DNA from 2 places in the Paenibacillus sp. FSL P4-0081 genome. Region 2 is predicted to be linked to the other one. Evidence: a T-box and tRNA genes for the amino acid it is inferred to sense, from the RefSeq annotation. Region 2 holds a T-box; the other holds one or more tRNA genes.
The links. The T-box of region 2 lies ahead of pheS (phenylalanine--tRNA ligase subunit alpha). A T-box ahead of a tRNA ligase gene usually reads a tRNA of that ligase, here a tRNA-Phe.
Positions count from the first base shown of each region.

Region 1 (4,194 bases), 3.3 Mb from region 2:
AGAACTCTCGTTAAGGAACTCGGCAAAATGACCTCGTAACTTCGGGAGAAGAGGTGCCTCGGTAGGGTGAATAGCCCGAGGGGGCCGCAGTGAAAAGGCCCAAGCGACTGTTTAGCAAAAACACAGGTCTGTGCGAAGCCGCAAGGCGAAGTATACGGGCTGACGCCTGCCCGGTGCTGGAAGGTTAAGGGGAGTGGTTAGGGGTTAAACCCGAAGCTGTGAACCGAAGCCCCAGTAAACGGCGGCCGTAACTATAACGGTCCTAAGGTAGCGAAATTCCTTGTCAGGTAAATTCTGACCCGCACGAATGGCGTAACGACTTGGGCGCTGTCTCAACGAGAGATCCGGTGAAATTTTAATACCTGTGAAGATGCAGGTTACCCGCGACAAGACGGAAAGACCCCATGGAGCTTTACTGCAGCTTGATATTGAATTTGGGTACGATCTGTACAGGATAGGTGGGAGCCGGTGAGGCAGGAGCGCAAGCTTCTGCGGAGGCGCCGTTGGGATACCACCCTGATCGTATCTAGGTTCTAACCTAGTGCCCTTACCGGGTACGGGGACCGTGTCAGGCGGGCAGTTTGACTGGGGCGGTCGCCTCCTAAAGAGTAACGGAGGCGTTCAAAGGTTCCCTCAGAATGGTTGGAAATCATTCGCAGAGTGCAAAGGCATAAGGGAGCTTGACTGCGAGACCTACAAGTCGAGCAGGGACGAAAGTCGGACTTAGTGATCCGGTGGTACCGCATGGAAGGGCCATCGCTCAACGGATAAAAGCTACCCTGGGGATAACAGGCTTATCTCCCCCAAGAGTCCACATCGACGGGGAGGTTTGGCACCTCGATGTCGGCTCATCGCATCCTGGGGCTGAAGTAGGTCCCAAGGGTTGGGCTGTTCGCCCATTAAAGCGGTACGCGAGCTGGGTTCAGAACGTCGTGAGACAGTTCGGTCCCTATCTGTCGTGGGCGCAGGAAATTTGAGAGGAGCTGTCCTTAGTACGAGAGGACCGGGATGGACGTACCGCTGGTGCATCAGTTGTTCCGCCAGGAGCATGGCTGAGTAGCTACGTACGGACGGGATAAGCGCTGAAAGCATCTAAGCGTGAAGCCCCCCTCAAGATGAGATTTCCCAATTAGTAAGACCCCTTGAAGACGACGAGGTAGATAGGTTGGAGGTGGAAGTGCAGCAATGCATGGAGCTGACCAATACTAATCGGTCGAGGGCTTATCCAAATTTCGAAGAATGCAGATTCGTTTCGGATTCAGTTTTCAGGTGATCAAGCCTGATATGTATATTCCCTGATAGCTCAGTTGGTAGAGCACTCGACTGTTAATCGAGTTGTCACAGGTTCGAGTCCTGTTCGGGGAGCCATCTGGAGAGGTGTCCGAGTTTGGCCGAAGGAGCACGATTGGAAATCGTGTAGGCGCCACAAGCGTCTCGAGGGTTCGAATCCCTCTCTCTCCGTAGCTTTACCTTACAAATATTTAATCAGCATGGCTCGTTGGTCAAGGGGTTAAGACACCTCCCTTTCACGGAGGTAACATGGGTTCGAATCCCATACGAGTCATATATGGAGGCTTAGCTCAGCTGGGAGAGCATCTGCCTTACAAGCAGAGGGTCGGGGGTTCGAACCCCTCAGCCTCCACCATCTATCTTTAACAGAATAGATCTTTAACATTGACGCGGGGTGGAGCAGCCCGGTAGCTCGTCGGGCTCATAACCCGAAGGCCGCAGGTTCAAATCCTGCCCCCGCAACCAATTTGGAACCGTGGTGTAGTTGGCCTAACATGCCTGCCTGTCACGCAGGAGATCGCGGGTTCGAATCCCGTCGGTTCCGCCATCTTTATGAAGAAATGTTCGGCTCGGTAGCTCAGTCGGTAGAGCAAAGGACTGAAAATCCTTGTGTCGGGGGTTCGATTCCCTCCCGCGCCACCATATTTTTTACAACTTAATATGCCGGTGTAGCTCAATTGGTAGAGCAACTGACTTGTAATCAGTAGGTTGGGGGTTCAAGTCCTCTCGCCGGCACCATCCTCGGAGGCTTAGCGAAGTGGCCAAACGCATCAGACTGTAAATCTGCTCACGTACGTGTTCGGTGGTTCGAATCCATCAGCCTCCACCATTTTTAGGGGCATAGTTTAAAGGTAGAACAACGGTCTCCAAAACCGTTGGTGTGGGTTCAATTCCTGCTGCCCCTGCCAAGTAATATCCTATAAAATTTAATATGGCGATCGTGGCGAAGTGGTTAACGCACCGGATTGTGGTTCCGGCATTCGTGGGTTCGAGACCCATCGGTCGCCCCATTTCTTTTATAAGGGTTATAAGGCATTGCAATTAAATAAGCTTCATATGGCGACTGTGGCGAAGGGGTTAACGCACCGGATTGTGGTTCCGGCATTCGTGGGTTCGAGACCCATCAGTCGCCCCATTTTATTAAATCAAATGTTGGGGATTAGCCAAGCGGTAAGGCAACGGACTTTGACTCCGTCATTCATAGGTTCGATTCCTATATCCCCAGCCATTATATGCGGACGTGGCTCAGCGGTAGAGCATCGCCTTGCCAAGGCGAGGGTCGCGGGTTCGATTCCCGTCGTCCGCTCCATTTTTTTGGTGCCATAGCCAAGTGGTAAGGCAAAGCTCTGCAAAAGCTTTATCCCCAGTTCAAATCTGGGTGGCACCTCCATTATCTTTTAGAACTAATTCTATGTATATGCCGGCGTGGCGGAATGGCAGACGCGCTCGACTCAAAATCGAGTGGGAAACCGTGGAGGTTCGAGTCCTCTCGCCGGTATAATTTATGAAACTAGTCCCTTAGGAGTTTGACTCCTGAGGGATTTTTATATTTATACTCCATCTCAAATTAAGGATAAAACCCGCAACGAACTTAGATCATCAAATTCGTTGCGGGTTTTATATGTTTTATATGTTGATGCTAAGACTCACTTAAGGAAGCACGTTCCCGGCCGCGCGGTAGATCTCGTACCATTCCTGGCGGCTGAGGGTTATATCGGAAGCTTTGGCGATATCAAGCAAGCGCGCTGTGTTGGTGGTACCGACCACCGGCTGCATCTTAGCCGGATGGCGAAGGAGCCAGGCGATGGCGATGGCCGTATCTGCTACACCTTTTTCCGCAGCCAGACGGTTAATGACTTCATTCACCTCCGGGAACTTCTCATTGCCGAGGAATACGCCTTCAAAGAAACCGTATTGGAACGGTGACCAAGGCTGGATCGTCATATCATGCAGGCGGCTATACTCCAGGATGCCTCCATCATGGACAACTGATCCGGAATTTGTCATATTGACGTTGATCCCGGAATCGATCATGCCGGTGACCATTACGCTGAGCTGAAGCTGGTTGAACAGCAGGGGCTGCTTGACGTTCTTTTTCAGCAATTCAATCTGCAGGGGATTCTGGTTGCTGACGCCGAAGTGTTTCACCAAACCTCTGCTCTCCAGCTGATCAAAGGCTTCTGCTACTTCTTCAGGCTCCATAAGGGTGTCCGGGCGGTGCAGCAGCAGAACATCGACATAATCGGTCTTCAGGCGCTTCAGGCTGTTCTCTACCGAGCTCACAATATGCTCTTTGGAGAAGTCGAAGAAGCCATTACGGATTCCGCATTTGGTCTGAATCAGCAGTTGCTCACGCATGCCCGGACTTGCAGCCAGCACGTCGCCGAACACCTCCTCAGCTTTACCGGCAGCATAAATGTCAGCGTGGTCAAAAAAGTCTATGCCAGCCTCAAGGGCGCTGTGAATATGTACATCGGCCTCTTGTGGTGACAGATCTGCAATCCGCATACAGCCCAGGGAGATTTCAGCGACCTCCAGCGCACCATTAGCAACGTTAATTCTTTTTACCATTAATTATTCACTCCTTAAATGAAGGTACAGTGTTAAGCTTAGACCTTAGAGTTAGGTGTAAGTCAATAGATTTATAGAGCGGCTTTTCATAGAAACCAAATGGTGTTACCTTAAGAGGTGAAACCGATACCAGCTGACAGAAGGGAGCTGCAATAATGGGATACAGCATCAAAACCATAGCACAAAAAAGCGGACTGAGCCAATATACGCTGCGTTACTACGAACGGGAGGGCGTATTGCCGGTTGTGGCAAGAGATGTTAACGGCAACCGGTGTTTTGACGATGAGGATCTGGAGTTAATTTCGTTAATCTGCTGTCTCAAGGATACAGGGA
Region 1 covers NZ_CP009280.1:7,398,282-7,402,475, reverse strand. The annotation lists rRNA gene P40081_RS31420 (23S ribosomal RNA) at 1-1,229, shown strand, start outside; tRNA gene P40081_RS31415 (tRNA-Asn) at 1,293-1,368, shown strand; tRNA gene P40081_RS31410 (tRNA-Ser) at 1,372-1,461, shown strand; tRNA gene P40081_RS31405 (tRNA-Glu) at 1,493-1,564, shown strand; tRNA gene P40081_RS31400 (tRNA-Val) at 1,570-1,645, shown strand; tRNA gene P40081_RS31395 (tRNA-Met) at 1,679-1,755, shown strand; tRNA gene P40081_RS31390 (tRNA-Asp) at 1,760-1,837, shown strand; tRNA gene P40081_RS31385 (tRNA-Phe) at 1,857-1,932, shown strand; tRNA gene P40081_RS31380 (tRNA-Thr) at 1,953-2,028, shown strand; tRNA gene P40081_RS31375 (tRNA-Tyr) at 2,034-2,119, shown strand; tRNA gene P40081_RS31370 (tRNA-Trp) at 2,125-2,198, shown strand; tRNA gene P40081_RS31365 (tRNA-His) at 2,225-2,300, shown strand; tRNA gene P40081_RS31360 (tRNA-His) at 2,350-2,425, shown strand; tRNA gene P40081_RS31355 (tRNA-Gln) at 2,444-2,518, shown strand; tRNA gene P40081_RS31350 (tRNA-Gly) at 2,525-2,599, shown strand; tRNA gene P40081_RS31345 (tRNA-Cys) at 2,607-2,680, shown strand; tRNA gene P40081_RS31340 (tRNA-Leu) at 2,710-2,788, shown strand; gene P40081_RS31335 (aldo/keto reductase) at 2,941-3,861, opposite strand; gene P40081_RS31330 (MerR family transcriptional regulator) at 4,017-4,194, shown strand, end outside.
Region 1: it has a tRNA-Phe gene. The T-box ahead of pheS (phenylalanine--tRNA ligase subunit alpha) is inferred to sense a tRNA for this amino acid. The anticodon was not compared.

Region 2 (4,194 bases):
CCGTCGAATTTGGCGGATTCCAATACGATATTGACGGTATTTGCAGTAACCTCAGTCGATAATCCGCCCATAACGCCAGCCAGGCCGATAGCTCCTGACCCGTCAGCGATGACAAGCATCTGCGGCTCCAGCTTGCGCTCCTGGCCGTCAAGTGTTGTCAGCAGCTCGCCTTCATGAGCGAACCGTACACCAATCGTTCCGCCTGCCAGCTGATCGCCGTCAAACGCATGCAGCGGCTGTCCGTATTCCAGCATCACATAGTTGGTAATATCGACGATGTTGTTGATCGGGCGTACCCCGGCCGCCATCAGGCGGTTCTGAATCCACAGCGGGGATGGAGCTGTCTTCACTCCGGCAATATAACGCACTGCATAATGGCTGCAGTATTCTTCATTTTCAATATTGACAGTGATGGAATCCGCTGCCCGTCCGCCTGCTTCCACAAGCTCTGCCGCCGGATCTGCCAGCTGCAGGTCACGGCCCAGAATTGCGCTCACTTCATAAGCAGCACCGATCATGCTCAGACAGTCGGAGCGGTTAGGGGTCAGATCGAAGTCCAGGATCTCATCGTTCAGGCCAAGCACCTTCAGAATATCCTGGCCGACTTCCGTATTCTCAGGCAATACGAGAATGCCTTCCTGAAGCTCTTTGGGCAGCAGCTTGTCGTTCAGCCCCAGCTCTTTGGCCGAGCAGATCATCCCCTGCGACAGCACGCCGCGAAGCTTAGCTTTCTTGATTTCCAGTCCGGGCAGCTTAGCGCCAACCAGTGCGACCGGAACCTTCTGTCCCGCTGCGACATTCTTGGCACCGCAGACAATCTGCAGATCCTCGCCCTGTCCGGCATCCACGATGCAGATGTTCAGCTTGTCGGCGTCCGGATGTTTTTCTTTGGATTTCACATAGCCGGTTACGATTCCGGAAATCCCTTTGTTACGGCGTTCAACTCCGTCAATCTCAATGCCGGCGGTAGTGATTTTGTCCGCGAGTTCATCAGCGGTCACCCCGTCCAGCGATATATAATCAGCCAGCCAGGCGGTTGATACTTTCATTTTCGCACACTTCCTTTTGTTTCAGATGTATTTATCTCCATGCCGTCAGTGCTTGACGCGCTTGCCAGTAAGCCGCTGCACGATCTTTCCTTCCTGCTTCAAAACTCTCTGTTAATAGTGCCCCTGCAAGGAATATTTGGACTTCCGGCCGCTGTTGTGTTTGGATTTCCTGATTCAAACCGCTATTCGCGGTAGAAATCCAAACACAAAGGCGGACGCTACCGCTCCTACAGTTCCAAAATTCCCCTCCGGTTCATTTTTAACAGGTATAGAAACAGCAACTCAAAATCTACTGCAACCCTTCCAATCCCGCACCACGCACACCCGCCAAATCTCTAAATCCCCTTGAACTGCTTCACAAAACCCATATCATTCGTGTAGAAGTAGCGGATGTCATCGATGCCATACTTCAGCATCGCGATCCGTTCTGCGCCTACGCCGAAAGCGAAGCCGCTGTAAATCTCAGGGTCGTAGCCGCCCATCCGCAGCACATTCGGATGTACCATGCCGGCACCGAGGATTTCCAGCCAGCCGCTCTGCTTGCAGAGACGGCAGCCTTCGCCGCCGCATTTGAAGCAGCTCACGTCTACCTCAACACTCGGCTCGGTGAACGGGAAGAAGCTCGGACGCAGGCGGATGCCTGCTGTAGGACCGAACATCTCCTTCATGAACTGCAGCAGGGTGCCCTTCAGGTCGCTCATGCGGATATTGCGGCCAATAACCAGGCCTTCAATCTGATGGAACTGGAAGGAGTGGGTCGCATCGTCGTCATCGCGGCGGAATACTTTGCCCGGACAGATGATTTTGACCGGAGTTTCGCCCTTCATAGCCTGCATGGTGCGGACCTGCACCGGAGAAGTCTGTGTGCGCATCAGAAGATCTTCTGTTAAATAGAAGGAATCCTGCATATCGCGGGCCGGATGGTTCTTCGGCAGATTCAGAGCCTCGAAGTTATAGTAGTCTGTCTCTACTTCCGGACCTTCTTCAATCCGGTAGCCCATGCCGATGAAAATATCCTCAATCTCCTGAATTACGCGGTTCAGCGGATGAATACCGCCTTGCGGCAGGCCGCGGCCCGGCAGCGACACATCGACCTTCTCCGCATTCAGGCGGTTCTGTGTCTCCTGCTGCTGGAAGATTTCCTGCTTAGAGCCGATTACCTCTTCAATGGCACTGCGCACCAGATTGGCCACCTGGCCGATCACCGGGCGTTCTTCCGCGCTGAGTCCGCCCATACCGCGCAGAACCTCCGTAAGCTCACCTTTTTTGCCAAGGTATTTGACGCGCAAATCATTCAGAATCTGCGGATCGGTTACCTCCTGCAGCTTAGCCAATGCCTCGGCCTTCAATGCTTCCAATTTCTCTTTCATGCTTTGTACTGCCCCCTTAAATCTCGTATTGTCAACAAAAAAAGGCCTTTCCTCCCGGTAAAGGGACGAAAAGACCGTGGTACCACCCTTGTTAGACGGCTGCGACGCTTCCCTTAAGAGCAATATTCCCTCTTTCGGACCGGCGGAGACCTGTCTCACTTTAACAGAAATAACGGTCTGCGGCCGGTATCCCCTACTGTGTCCCTCAAGGAAGCCTTGAATGGAATTCAGGGAACTGCTCCGGAGTGAACTTCGGCAGCTCTGCTCTCTTAGAAACGCTCTCAATCTGCGGCGCTTCCTCCCTGTAAGCCAGGCACTGCGTACTCTTCTCCATCAATGCATTTATGCGGATTGTGTCAAATACATTCGATCTTCCAGTTCGGAAGATATGTCTATTTATTATATGCAATAACGGCGCTTTTGACAAGTTGCACAATTTTAGGTTAATTTTTATCTTCCTTTAAGCTTCCTTTAAGCTTCAGCGCGGTTTTGGGGGCTTTTTTTCAGCGAACGTTCAGCCGAATTTGATATTTTCCCTTTTGAGATAAGCCTGGCTGTCCTCATTAGAACAGGGCGGCTTTTGGATAGTATCGGCTTTTATACAGGGAGGGAAATTCATGCTTAAACGAAGAAAAGCATTTGTTCTGCTGTTACTCAGTACATTTGCTGCAAGTCAACTCGCGGGGAGCGCGGGAACCACGGCGTTTGCTGCCTCGGCCAGTACAACCACTGCCAAAACAGCTGCCACAGTAACGGAAGTCTCCAGTCTTACAGGCCTCAGCGCAATCAAGCTCGGCACCACGCTTAGTGTGAAGCTGGGCAATGTAGGCATTCAGAGCCAAACCGGCGGAAATATTCTTACTTATACACTCACCTATACTAACAATGCAAGCAGCAGCGTCAATATGGTCAATTATTTCTCCAAAATCGTGACTGCCGGCGGCAGCATCATTAAGGGAATCCCGGTCAGCGCAGACAGTGCTGTCAAAAAGATCGCTGCTAAGCAGAGCACCAGCATTACATATTATGCGAATATTGGAACAGCCGCCTCGGCCAAAGGGCTTAAAGTAAACATGTACGGCTGGAACTTCAGTGCCGCCAATTATGAACAGCGCATAGGCACTTTTACCGTTCCTTCTAACTACTCGCTGTCCGCCCTTACGGGTGAGACCCGCAAAGTTGAACTTGGCAGCATACCGGTCAACACCAAAGCTGAGTCTGCACAAATCTACAAATATAACGGCAAGGTCTATGCCAAGGTTGGACTCAGTATAACGAATCTGGGCACCAAAGTACTCACAGACCCTGGCTACAGCCTGTACCTGAAATCCTCGGGCGGCTCTACCTTCACGCTAGCGCTGGATGACAGCAGCTCTGAATACAAGGTTCAGCCCCAGGAGAAGAAGACGCTCTACTATATGACTGAGATTCCCTCCTACATGAACGTCACCAAGATGACACTGCAGATCGCCAAGCTGGATGAAGGGCTGAAGCTCTATCTTCCGGTCTCCTCCTATTCCCTTCCTGCTGCGGGTACAGCTGATTTCACCGTGGCGGCCGGCTATACCAAGAAGATCTCCATCGACAGCAATATTGTAGACATGAAGCTCGCGGACGCAAGTGTGCATGCAGACAATGGCAATGCCGTATGGAGTTATCAGCTCACCCTTAAAAATGCCGGCACCAAAGCAGTGACTTTGCCTGCGTATGAGCTTGCTGTCAAATCCGCTGAAGGTTATACCTTCCCGGTAACAACGACTGCGTTCAGCTCCCTT
Region 2 covers NZ_CP009280.1:2,255,711-2,259,904, reverse strand. The annotation lists gene pheT (phenylalanine--tRNA ligase subunit beta) at 1-1,049, opposite strand, end outside; gene pheS (phenylalanine--tRNA ligase subunit alpha) at 1,385-2,419, opposite strand; T-box leader at 2,478-2,765, opposite strand; gene P40081_RS09555 (hypothetical protein) at 3,037-4,194, shown strand, end outside.